One region of the Halobacillus sp. Marseille-Q1614 genome, then DNA from elsewhere that is predicted to be linked to it. Evidence: riboswitches for the same ligand, from Rfam matches in the RefSeq annotation. Region 1 holds a riboswitch; each other region holds the start of a gene.

Region 1 (4,331 bases):
GATTTATTGTTTCTTTCCCCGGGTCCTTGCTCGCCGGATGAGACCGGGATTACACTGGAAGTCATCGACCATTACAAAACATCGATTCCTATCTTTGGGGTCTGCCTGGGGCACCAGTCAATCGCACAGGTATTTGGCGGAAAAGTCGTACGAGCCGACAGATTGATGCACGGAAAGAGTTCTGAAATTCACCATGACGGCCGTTCTATTTTCAAAGGTTTAAATAACCCGATGGAAGCGATGCGCTACCATTCCTTGATTGTCGATGTCAAAGACGTGCCGGAATGCTTTGAAATTACCGCTGCGACCGTTGAAGGTGAAATCATGGGGATCCGTCACCTGGATTACCCAATCGAAGGTGTCCAATTTCACCCGGAATCCATTGGAACGAGTGATGGCATGCAGCTGTTAAAGAACTTAATTGAGCAGAAAATAAAAGCTCCGGCATAAATTAAAAAGTCCCTCAGATATTCTCTGGGGGACTTCTGTACTTATAGAATTTAAAATTTTACAGCGTCTTCGTTTCTCACGACCAGCAGGGACTTTCCTTTGTTGAGCTCTTTTTCAATACGCTGTGCCTTTGCCTGGTCAAAGCCGATCTTCTTCATTTTGGAGACCAGCTTATCACTTTTGTTTCTAAATATGTTCTTCGTAGCGGTACCAACTCCAGTAACCCGGACACCAATCTTATTAGCGTCTGTTCTCCGCTTCGTGCGTCTTAAGTGAGAGTTATCGTAGGCAAGAACATAAATATCTTTTTCACTTACTCCGCCTGATTTCAGGGTCTCGATTGATTCACTGAGTGCTTCATCATCATGAAAAATTTTATATTTTGGTTCCATTCGAACATCCTCCTTTATAGTCTGACGGATACCCGATGTAAAAAGGGCTTAAACGAAAAGGAGCCCATCTTGACCATAACCCTACGAAACACCCAGTCACATTAAGGAAATTAGTCATGTAAAAAAGTATTGAAACTTAATGGAAAAGACGCTATAATAATCCTTGTCGGTTCACATATGGGGCATTAGCTCAGCTGGGAGAGCGCTACACTGGCAGTGTAGAGGTCAGCGGTTCGAGCCCGCTATGCTCCACTCTCAAAACCCTTGCCCTGCAAGGGTTTTTCTTATGTGTATACATAGCGGTAAACCATTCAATTTAGTGACTTGTTGACGAATGTAGCAGGAAGCCGCATCTGCATTTATTCATATTCTTTCATTGATGATTGGATAGCTTCTACATATATTTTGAACTCTTCCGTTTGATTGGAGGAGTTGTTGCGAGAGGAAAAGCTGATATCTCCGTTTTTAAAAAATGCTTTTCTCTGTGCTCTTGTAATCTCCAGCTGCACGCCTCGTTCTGTTTTTGTTTTGTTTGTGAAATTGTCAGGGTGATCGCCGTTAAGGTGCTCAGGAGTTACAGCTACTTCAAACCCATTTTCCTCTAAATGCCGACTCACGATTTCCTTCATATCTTTGTCCAGCCCACCGATCATTGTTTTTGGCTCATCTCCGGCTGAACCGTGAATGGAAATATGATATTCAGCATTAGCAACCATCTCTAGAGCCTCCGGTTCATCGAAACGGGTGGATGTGATGTGTAAGTTGCTGAAATTATTCGACTTTAACCTTCCTTTAAATGAGTAAAAGGGATAAGAGGATCCGGCAATTGCCTCGGCTAGTGTAGAGGTCGCTTCTTCAATCCCGCCGCCATGGATCGCACTCACGAGCCATCGTTCATTACCGGCGCTGCTTTTCTCAATCTCCCAATCTTCCCCTTCCTCATATACTTCTCTCAGCTCGTAAAAAGAGCAAAAACGGTTTCCAGAGCAATCGTCCGTGATCGCAGCTGTTATTTCCTCATATAGAGATAAAATCACAAGAACTGAAGCCACTACTGCGACCGCCGTAGACAGTATGAATTTCAAATTCATGATAAAACCTCCTCCTATTAATAGTATCGGCTTGATTTTTAAATAAATGAGTTCATGCAAGAAAAATGGATATAAAGGAGGCCCTTCTCATAATATGGTTCATTCATACAGGTACTGATTGTAATTCATGTAGTGAGCAGTTTTATCGTTCTAGTAAACTGGCATTTAATTATAAACGATCCAAATTAATTCTTCCTTCGTTCAAAAACTGCTGTCTTGCTTTTTGACGTTTTTTCTTCTTCATATCACGACAAGACTGGCAATTTAAAAAGTCTTGTCCTTTACCTATAAAGTGATAAGATGACTTTTTCTTTCTACATGTAGAACATATTTTATCCCTATGGTAATTCAATGTATCCCTTCTTTATTATGGAAGTTTTGTTCATTATAATAGTCTTTATCTCCTTTGTAAAACGGTTAAATATTTTTCGATTTTAATGATGTAATTTAAATGGCTCTATTACTGTCGGTTCAGGGGGCTGAATTCTTTTTCTTTTGTGTTAACAAAAAGTCCTGACAAAAAAATGTCTGGTTTACATTATGTTCGTGTTCGTCTACAATAAGGTTAATTTAATAGCACCAAACAGGTCCTAAAAGGGAAGCTTTTAAGGTAAAAGGGGGAAGTTGGTGAAAGTCCAACAGGGTCCCGCCACTGTAAGCATTCTAAGGTTTTAGAATGTAAGTCAGGATGCCTGCCTGTTTGCTGAGAAAGTTCACCCTTCGAGGAAAGGGGCTTTTAAGTACGTGGAATACCTGTGGTTTATATTCTGCCTATTTAGATAAACACCTTTCCTTTTAGGAAGGTGTTTTTTTATGTTTATATATCGTTATGGATACAGGAGGAGATTCTATGAAAAAGAAACAGGGATTGACACTCGTTTTTACCGGAAATGGTAAAGGAAAGACGACAGCTGCGACGGGGCTTGCTGTCCGCGCATTAGGACATGATCAAACGGTGAAAATGCTGCAATTCATCAAATCACCGAGGCGTCCATATGGGGAAAGAAAATCCCTGCAGAAGCTGGGGGCTGAAATTGTGCAGCTTGGCGAAGGGTTCACCTGGACGAAAACACCGGAAATCCACCGGGCAGCCTTAAAGAAGGCCTGGGCTGTCGCCAAAGAAACGGTCATGTCCGGGGACTATGATGTGGTCATCCTCGATGAACTAAACAATGCCCTTGCGATTGATTCTTTTCCAGTCGATGATGTGCTGCCGCTTGATGAAGTGATTGAACTGATCAACAATAGGCCGGAGCATGTCCATCTTGTGATCACTGGAAGGAACGCTGCGGAAGAGGTGAAGGAAGCGGCTGATCTGGTCTCTGTCATTAATGTTGAAAAGCATTATTATGATGAAGGAATTCCAGCCGTGCGTGGTGTTGAGTTTTGACTTCCCGCCGTCTCGTTCTTGCAGGAGTATCCAGTGGTGTCGGCAAGACAAGCATTACGATCGGCTTGATGGCGGCCTTCATGAAAAAAGGGTTCACGGTCCAGGGCTTCAAATGCGGTCCCGACTACATTGATCCCTCTTATCATACTGCTGTAACCAACCGGCCTTCACGCAACCTGGATAGCTGGATGCTTCCTAAAGAAGTCGTAAAAGAAGTTTATGTCAAGGGCAGTGAGGGGGCGGACATTTCCATTATCGAGGGTGTCATGGGCTTTTATGATGGAAAGTCGCCGACTTCCAATCAAGGATCGACAGCAGAGCTGAGTGTCGTTTTGGATGCACCGACGTTTCTGATTGTCGACTGCTCTGCAATGGCACGAAGCGCTGCTGCCATCGTCAAAGGATTCCAGGTGCTGGATCCTGAGGTTAACATTGCCGGTGTTATCGCTAATAAAGTCGGAAGCAAAGGACATTACGAGCTGATTAAGGAAGCCGTGGAACAGGAATGCGGCATACCAGTCTGTGGCTATCTGTTAAAAAACAAAAACATCGAGATGCCTGAGCGGCACCTCGGGCTGGTGCCTTCGATCGAGCGAGGGGAACTGGATGAGCAGCTGGCGCAGCTGGGGGATGCGGTGGCGGAGACCATCGACGTTGAACGAATTTATCAAATCAGTAAGCGTCCTCCATTGAATGCTGAGCCGTCCTTGTTCCAACGAAAGGCATCGATTGACGTTAAGGTAGCGGTAGCCCGTGATGAAGCCTTTAATTTCTATTACCCGGAAAATCTTGAGCTAATCGAGGCTTATGGAGCAGAAATTCTATACTTCTCTCCCGTAAAGGGAGAAGTGCTTCCTTCTGAAGCAGATGGATTGTATTTGGGCGGCGGCTTTCCGGAACAGTTTGCTGAAAAGCTGGCGGAAAATAATGAGGTGAAGCATTCAATTGCAGAACGAATAGAAAAAGGGATGCCGGTTTTAGCGGAATGCGGCGGACTGATGTATTTAT
Region 2 (4,331 bases), 1.1 Mb from region 1:
ACAGTCCCTGAATTTCTGGAGGAAGATATGGAAGACGCTCTGGAGGGCTGCCCTACAGACTCTATTAAGATTGCAGAGGAGCCTTTTGACGGAGATCCTTTAAAATTTGAATAGAAGGACAAACCCTCTGTCTCTGGAGGGTTTGTTTTTTTGCAGATGTGATGTTAATTCCGGCTCATCCTGTGATTTATTAACGCGATTCATTAAAAGTAATATTTTTTACAGTTTCATAGGGAGAACCTTGAAGCGCTGAACGCAGAGTGCTGCAGTGATCAAATAAACTGCACACCGCGACCGTCGATGTCCAGCTCAAAAGGCTCCTTTCCTTTTCGACCTGGATAAGAGTTTTTTTGGAAATTCCTATAAGATCCGCCATTTGCCCTTGAGTATAATGGGACTCAACTCGGATAAGCTTTAACTTTTCGGAAACCACCTTATTCAAATCCTTACGATCCATAAGAACCTTCTCCTTTTTCCTCTCTCCTTATTTTATCAGAACCTCCTAATGTTTACTATCTCACCCCATAGAAAAACAGCTGCCTAAAGACAGCTGTTTCAAGTCAGTGCGTGACGTTTTTGGTATTTTGCAAACAGTGCTCCTAAAACAGGAGAAAGTAAACCGATAAAGACAGCATTAGCTACTGCGTGGTTGACGTCCATCGGCAGGCCTGCCAGATAATAGACCCAAAATGGCTGACCGACGGTATACATCGTCACAGATATAATCAATCCATAGAAGAGGCCGCTGAAAAACCCGTATACCGCCAGCCCCCAAACAGGAAGTGAAGGGATATATTTCCCTATCATGCCTGCCATCAATCCGATTACACTCCAGGAAATGATCTGCCATACGCTCCACATTCCCATCCCTAAAATCGTATTTGATAAAAAAGTGACAAGCACAGCCAGGAAGACGGCCGAAAGCGGACCGAGCCAGAACCCGGCGATAATAATAATCGCCGTAACCGGCTGGATGTTCGGCAGGTGGGCCATCGCAATTCTCCCCGCTATAGCAAGTGCCGCAAGCATCGATAACAGCGTAATTCTATAAGTATTCATAATTGATTATTCCCACGCTTGAAAATCAAAGTTAATTTCGTCTCCGTCTTCTACTTCATATTCATTTGCTCCGACCGTAGCATCTTCTCCGTTAATCGTATAGAGCCAGGCCTTTTGCTCCCCCTCTTTCGCCTGAATCCCGTCAATACTATTGATAAACCCTCCTTCTTCTTTAATTTCATAATTATTCTCCATAATTTCCATTAACGTTGTGCCTTCCTCGACCATGTACTCTTCCTCAGAAATTGTTTCTTCCCCTTTATCCTTTGACAGTTCAATTTCTATACCGATCTCTTCTTCATTGCTCTCAGCCTGTTGTTCTGCTTGATCGTTTTCTCCACAACCTGCTAATACACCTGCTGATAATAATAAAACAAACAGCCATCTTGAAACAAAGTTCATGTAAATCCCTCCCAATTTTTAAACGTAGAGAAATAAAAGCATTTTATGTACCAAAAAAGCCTGCTCCCAAGGAGCAGGCTTAAGACAACATTACTAAAAAATAATCATTAGAAAATTTTCAGCCGGCTGCCCAAATGCTCAATCCCCGAAGCTTTGAAACGATAGATGCGGCAGGTCTACTGACTTGTGCGTCACTCTACTCAGGACCTTCCCATAGCATTTAAACAGCTACAGTGGTTTATCCTTTTCGTATACACTAACAGTTGCGAGGACAGTTCTGGATTTCCACCAGATTCCCTTTTATACCTGAAGCGGTACCAGCACCTAACTATTCAGTTCATTATTAGATTACATGAACCCTCTCTATTTATCAATTTATTTTTCTAATCTTCTTTATGGATGGGCAGAAAGACTTCAAAGGATGTCCCTTCACCTGTTTTACTTTGAACCGTAATTCTCCCGTTATGAGCGTCAACAATATTTTTTGCGATCGCTAACCCTAACCCTGTTCCTTTCTTCTCCTTGTTCCTCTTCCGGGATTTGTCGGCTTTATAGAACCGTTCAAAAATAAAAGGCAGGTCCTCTTCAGGAATACCCTGTCCAGAGTCAGAAACACGGATAAGCCATTCTTTCTGCTGCTCATCAAGGTGTACCTCTACGTTTACAGTGCCTTCAGGCTCCGTATGGCGAATCGCATTATCGATCAGGTTGGTTAACACCTGTTCCATCCGGTCCGCATCCATATTTAGCGGTGGAAGTTCCTTATTTCCGGACATTTGTAAATCAACACCTTTTTCCTGGCCAATCCCTTTAAACTTACGGACGATTTTTTGAATAAACATGCTGATGTCTACTTTTTCTAAATTCAGGTTCATATGTCCTGCTTCCATTCTCGCTAAATCAAGAAGCTCGTTAACGAGCCGTCCAATTCTAAGAGATTCATCGTGGATGATTTTTGCCAACTCATTTTTATCTTCCTTAGACTCAGCAATATCATCAACAATGGCCTCACTGTAACCTTGAAGCATTGAAATCGGTGTTCTCAATTCATGGGATACATTGGCGATAAAATCTTCACGCAGTTTATCAAGCCGTCTCTCATCTGTCATATCCCGCAGAACCGCTACCGCTCCACGGACTTTTATGCGATCATAGAGCGGTGTCATAATAATGACCCATGTCCGGCCTTGAGCTGTCACTTCGGTCATTTGCTCCTGCTCGCTTTTAATAACTTCATTAAATATTTCCCTCAGCGGATCTGGAAGCTCCCGCTTCCCTTCCTCTTTGACAGGAAGGGGTACATTATTTTCATAGTCCCAGGAGTACAAATACTGGTCGGCCGGAGGGTTGGAAACTAAAACCTGTCCTTGGCGATTCATCGTTAATACGCCGTCCGCCATTGATCGCAATATTCCTGAGAGCTGTTCTTTTTCATGATTCAGTTCATTAATATGATATTTCAGCTGACGTCCCATTCGGTTAAAGGCCATCGCCAGTTCCCCGATCTCATCATGAGTTAAGATAGGAATTTTTGTATGAAATTCACCTTTTGCAAGTTCCATGGCCCCTTCTCTCATTTTGATTAAAGGGGAGGTTATCCGGGTGGATAAAAAGAAGGCAAATATCGTCGTAAGAATTATTGCGATCCCTGCTCCCAGAAATATAATCTTTGTTGTCTGGTCTGAAGTTTCATCTATAGTTCCCAGCGACTCATAAACGAACACCGCTCCGCCTTGATTTTCAAGAGGCGTTCCGACGACCATCAGCCCCATTCCAGATCCGTCATCGCCTGAAACCTTCATGACATCTTCACGTTCGTCGATGACGCGGGCTAATTCACTGTCATTCATAAACCAGTCGAAATCTTTGTTGGGAAGGTTCTCCCCTTTTGAGACGGAAGTCAGGCTTTCGCCATTTTCATCTGTAATCACAACCTGGTTGGATGGATCTTTTATTAAATCTGTCATTGAAAGGATGAGCTCGTCTTCTTCATACTGAGAGACCACCTCAGAAATTTTGGCGGCCGTCTGCAGCAGATCTCTCTCTGCTTCTAACACGTGGTAGTTCTCGAAGAATTCTAACAGAAGCACCGTTAAAATAAACAGGACAAAACAGACTAAAAACAAAATGGTGAACCATAATTTTCCTACAACACTTCTCCAGAACATCAGTCTCCACTAACCTCAAACTTATATCCGACACCCCACACCGTCACAATCATCCCTGCCGCTTTAGAAGATACTTTACTCAGTTTCTCTCTAAGCCTTTTGACGTGGGTATCTACTGTGCGCAGGTCGCCAAAGAACTCGTACTGCCACACTTCTTTTAACAGCTGCTCACGGTCAAATACTTTATCAGGAGATTGAGCCATATAGTTTAAGAGTTCATACTCTTTTGGAGTAAGAGCGACTTCTTCTCCGTCTGCTGTTACTCGGTGTGCATCATTATCAATTGTCATATGCGGGAACATAAGCACATTTCGTGCGGAAGTGTCCGTCTCAAGAAACTTGGTGGAAGAGGCTCTTCGCAAAAGCGCTTTCACGCGAAGAACGACTTCTCGCGGGCTGAAAGGCTTCACGATATAATCGTCAGTTCCTACTTCAAACCCTTGGACACGGTTTGCTTCTTCCCCTTTGGCCGTAAGCATGATAACTGGAGTGGCTTTTTTTACCCGCAGTTCTTTACACACTTCTATGCCGTCTTTTCCAGGCATCATTAAATCAAGAAGAATCACGTCATAGTCTTCCTGCAGCGCTTTATTTAATGCCTCATTTCCATCCTCTGCTTCTTCGATAATATAATTCTCCCGCTCTAAATACATTCTTATTAAACGACGGATACGTTCTTCGTCATCAACCACTAGAATTTTT
Region 3 (4,331 bases), 670 kb from region 1:
GTGTTGGTCAAACGCCCGTTTAACAAAAAATTGCCCCGTATCCCAGTCTGATCCTTCAAAGAGCGGGTAGCTGCCTTTTTCTTTTGCCAGCTCGCTGCTGGCTACTATCGTGTAATAGGCAATCTCTTCATAAACCTCATTTGTGTAATCGACAGCCTCACCTGACTCCCAGGCTATTTTTTTCTGTGCTAATAGATGCGCCCATCCAAAAGTTCCTAAGCCAATGCCTCTGTAAGACTGGTTCGTCAGCTGTGCCTGCAGGACAGGGATCGTATTTCGCTCGATGACATTGTCGAGCATTCGTACTTGAATCGAAATGAGTCTTTGCAGCACGTTGGCGGGGACGGCTCTGCCTAGATTAATGCTGGACAGATTGCAGACAACAAATTCGCCGGGAGTCTTTATAGTAATGATTTTTCCATCTTCGACCCGCTGTTCTTCCTGCGTTGTCGGACTCTGGTTTTGGGTGATTTCTGTGCAGAGATTGCTGCAGTAGATCATGCCTTTATGAGAATTTGGGTTCATTCGGTTTACTTCATCACGGTAAAACATGTATGGCGTACCGGTTTCGAGCTGTCCAATCATAATACGCTTCATGATTTCAATGGCGGGAACCTTTTCCTTTGAAAGGCGGTCCTCCTGAATGCATGCTTCATAGCGGTTCCTAAAGGATCCCAAACCCCGCACTTCATCATAAGAGTCCTCTAATGAAAAACCCATGACGGTTCGAACTTCGTGAGGGTCAAATAAATACCAGTTATCACGGTTCTCGACGGCTTCCATGAACAGATCAGGGATAGAGACGCCTGTAAATAGGTCATGAGTCCGCTGGCGCTCATCGCCATTATTCAGCCGGCTATCTAAGAACGGGAAAATATCTTTATGCCATACATCTAAGTAAACCGCTACAGCCCCCTGACGCTGTCCGAGCTGATCAACGCTGACAGCTGTATTGTTAATCTGCTTCATCCAGGGGAGAACTCCGGAGGAAACCCCCTTAAATCCGCGGATATCACTGCCGCGGCTGCGGATTTTTCCTAAGTAAACACCAATTCCTCCACCGTGCTTGCTTAAGTTCGCAATATCTGTGTTGCTGTCGTAAATCGATTGGAGGCTGTCATCCACCGTATCTATAAAGCAGGAGCTCAGCTGCCCATACCGCTTCCCGGCATTGGCCAGAGTCGGGGTGGCCACCGTCATATAGAGGCTGCTCAGCGCCCAATAGGATTCTTTAACTAATTTTAAACGATTGGCTTTTGGTTCATCTGCCATCAGAGTCATGGCGATAATCATAAAACGCTCCTGCGGAAGTTCAAAAACTTGGCCAGACTTAGATTTGGCTAAATAGCGGTCTCCGAGCGTTTTCACCCCAATATAAGTAAACAGTCCGTCCCTCTCTGGTACAAGCGCCTCTTCCAACTCATTTACTTCTGCTTCTGAATAGTAATTGAGAAGGGAAGAAGTATAAATATCTTCCTCCATAAGCTGATTCAGCAATTGATAGAACCCGGTATATGGATGTTCGGTTCCGCGATTTTTCATAGCTTCTTCGTACATTTGCTGCAAATGGATCCGGCTCGCTACATACGTCCAGTCCGGCAATGTTTCACTAATTTCTGCAAGGCATTCCAGCACAAGAGTTTTTGCCTGTTCGTTTCTGTTTCCTGGTAAATTCTTTGATTTTTCAATGATTCGATCCAATTCTAAAGAAGGAAAGGAGGCTTTTTGTGTTTCCAGCCATTCCTGCCAAAAAGTCGTTTGAATTGATTGCATATCACCACTCCTTTGTTTTAAAGCTTTTTATCCATAGGCTTTGTTATTGCGGGCGGGGAAGGAATCTTTCGGCACTCCTGCTTAAAAAACGTGCTCACGGAAGCCCTCAGCGATGTAACGAGCGAGGTGGCCCGAAGGTTCTTCCGCTTAAAAGGGAGCGGATTCCTCCTTTTTATGCTGAAAAAGTTTTTAACAAAGTCTGACCATAAAAAAATCCGCTCAATAAATTGAGCGGATGAAACCATGAAACGGAGGAGGTAAGGCTGCCTGCATTCCATCGTTTCATCTTCTCAATCCCCGAAGAAGTAGAAACTCCTGCGAACGAAGACAGGTCTCCTGACTTACACTCGATCCTACTCCGGCCCTTCCCGTGAATGCACAGTGGGTGATCCGTTTCGCGAGTGATTACAGTTGCGGGGGCAGTTCTGGAATTGTACCAGATTCCCTATTAAGCCTAGTGGCATCTTCTATTCGCGGATACTATATATAGTGTTTTTAAAATCAATAATTAGCTTATATTGTGTTATAAGCATAACGAAGTTTAAAATGAAGTGCAACAATTTTATACAAAAATAAGCAGAAAGAATGTGTTTGAAAATAGAGGGAACGATCGACTTATATCGAAAAGTATAGGGAGAAAGGGAGGACGCTAATGAAGTCAGAAAAGGCATTAACAATTAACAAAAAGTGCTGGGATTCAATTGCTCATCATTTTGACGGTAAAGATGCATTACCTGATTACGGGCCTTACAGCCAGAGTGAAGAAGAGCTTCAGCTGCTTGGAAATATTGATAATACGACGGTGCTTGATATAGGTTGTGGAAGCGGGCATTCTTTGGAGTATGTAAGAAATAAACGCGCGCGTGAAGTATGGGGGGTAGACATTTCTGAATCGCAGATCCAGACGGCCAGGACGCTTCTCCCTTATGAGAACGTATCCTTGCATTGCGGCCCGATGGAAGAAAAGGGCACTATTCCAGAAAATTATTTTGACATCGTTTACTCTATTTATGCTTTAGGGTGGACGATGGATTTGAGAACAACCCTGTCGCTCGTATACTCATACTTAAAAGAGGGAGGGATCTTTGTGTTTAGCTGGGAGCATCCTTTTTATCCGACAGTTGATGTCAAAGAAGGAAGAATTGAAGTAACGCAGGCGTATGAACAGTCTCAACATAGGATTTTTGAAAGCTTTAAAGAAGATGGAATTCAAGCTGTGATGAAACGCAGAACATTGAGTACATATATAAATGAACTCATTCAAGCAGGTTTTACGATTGAAAAGCTTATTGAGGGGAGTGGGAGGTCTGAAGCGGAAGCGTCATACTCGCAGAGATATTATTCTTCCTTTAAAGCGAGTAAAGTACCAGCCACTTTTATAATAAAAGTTCGAAAGTAAGGGGAATGAAAGAATGAAATCTTTTAATTGGCATACAGAAGCAGAAAAACAGTGGGATGAACGGGCGGAATTTTGGAATGCCAACAGCCGCAGCATGTGGGACAAAGGCAGCAGGCAAACGATAATTCCTTTTATGGGACGGTTCATTGATAAAGGAATTACCGTTGCAGATTTGGGCTGCGGCGATGGTTATGGCTCTTTTAAGTTGTATCAGGCTGGATATCATGTGACCGGAGTGGATATTTCAGAAGATATGATTCGGCGTGCGAAAAGTCGAGTTGAGGAAGAAACTCTTCAATTCGTCCAAGGTGATTTAGTGGATCTGCCTTTAGCGAATGAAAGCTTTGATGCTGTTATGGCAGTTAACAGTTTAGAGTGGGTGCAAGTGCCTGATGAAGGCTTAAAAGAGATGAAGCGGGTTTTAAAGCCTGGAGGGAAATTGTGCATAGGTATCCTTGGGCCTACAGCCAAACCAAGAGTAAATAGTTACCGCAGGGTTTACGGAGAAGAAGTTATCTGCAATACCATGATGCCCTGGGAGTTTGAGCAGCTGGCTTTAGAATCAGGCTGGAAGCTGGTAGATGGGCATGGTGTATGGAAGCGGGAAGTTGAAGGGAAAGACCTTTCTGATCTGCCTCAGGAGCTTCAGCAGGCCCTGTCGTTCATGTGGGTGTTCTTATTGGAAAAATAGCTGAATAACCATTTGCAGAATGCGTCATTTTATGGCGCATTTTTTTGTGGCTTTAAAGGATTTTTAACCAACTATTGACATAAATATAGATTAAGTTTGAATTATATGAATGCTGACAAAAATCATCGGAATTATATAGTTTAGTTTTTAAGCAGCATTCATATCATATTGAACTGAAGAAGGGGGATTAGAATGAGTACATTTCTAGTAGTCGTAAACGTTGCAGTTTTACTGGCGCTCATTGGTGTATTAATTAAAATGCAGCAAAAGCACTTTTCGTTCAGTAAACGTGTGTTTGCAGGTCTAGGGTTTGGAATCATTTTAGGTATTTATTTACAGACCGCATTCGGTACAGAATCAGAAATTGTAACTCAAACGACGGACTGGTACAGTCTGGCGGGCAGCGGCTACGTCAAATTGTTGATGATGATCGTCATTCCGCTCGTTATGGTTTCGATCATTCAGGCG

What was found. Region 1 has a riboswitch for cobalamin ahead of HUS26_RS11300 (cob(I)yrinic acid a,c-diamide adenosyltransferase). Riboswitches for the same ligand answer to the same signal wherever they lie in the genome.
Region 2: another riboswitch for cobalamin. It lies ahead of HUS26_RS05870 (DUF4430 domain-containing protein); the one in region 1 lies ahead of HUS26_RS11300 (cob(I)yrinic acid a,c-diamide adenosyltransferase).
Region 3: another riboswitch for cobalamin. It lies ahead of HUS26_RS14520 (ribonucleoside-diphosphate reductase subunit alpha); the one in region 1 lies ahead of HUS26_RS11300 (cob(I)yrinic acid a,c-diamide adenosyltransferase).

What each region holds. Positions count from the first base shown of each region.
Region 1 is NZ_CADDWH010000001.1:2,237,118-2,241,448, reverse strand. It holds gene pabA (aminodeoxychorismate/anthranilate synthase component II) at 1-450, shown strand, start outside; gene HUS26_RS11315 (general stress protein) at 501-842, opposite strand; tRNA gene HUS26_RS11310 (tRNA-Ala) at 1,022-1,094, shown strand; gene HUS26_RS11305 (poly-gamma-glutamate hydrolase family protein) at 1,202-1,933, opposite strand; cobalamin riboswitch at 2,502-2,648, shown strand; gene HUS26_RS11300 (cob(I)yrinic acid a,c-diamide adenosyltransferase) at 2,784-3,323, shown strand; gene HUS26_RS11295 (cobyrinate a,c-diamide synthase) at 3,320-4,331, shown strand, end outside.
Region 2 is NZ_CADDWH010000001.1:1,173,754-1,178,084, reverse strand. It holds gene HUS26_RS05885 (ferredoxin) at 1-114, shown strand, start outside; gene HUS26_RS05880 (helix-turn-helix transcriptional regulator) at 191-457, opposite strand; gene HUS26_RS05875 (ECF transporter S component) at 556-1,059, opposite strand; gene HUS26_RS05870 (DUF4430 domain-containing protein) at 1,066-1,461, opposite strand; cobalamin riboswitch at 1,613-1,798, opposite strand; gene HUS26_RS05865 (ATP-binding protein) at 1,845-3,629, opposite strand; gene HUS26_RS05860 (response regulator transcription factor) at 3,629-4,331, opposite strand, start outside.
Region 3 is NZ_CADDWH010000001.1:2,908,454-2,912,784, reverse strand. It holds gene HUS26_RS14520 (ribonucleoside-diphosphate reductase subunit alpha) at 1-1,773, opposite strand, end outside; cobalamin riboswitch at 2,082-2,256, opposite strand; gene HUS26_RS14515 (class I SAM-dependent methyltransferase) at 2,426-3,172, shown strand; gene HUS26_RS14510 (class I SAM-dependent methyltransferase) at 3,186-3,863, shown strand; gene HUS26_RS14505 (L-cystine transporter) at 4,056-4,331, shown strand, end outside.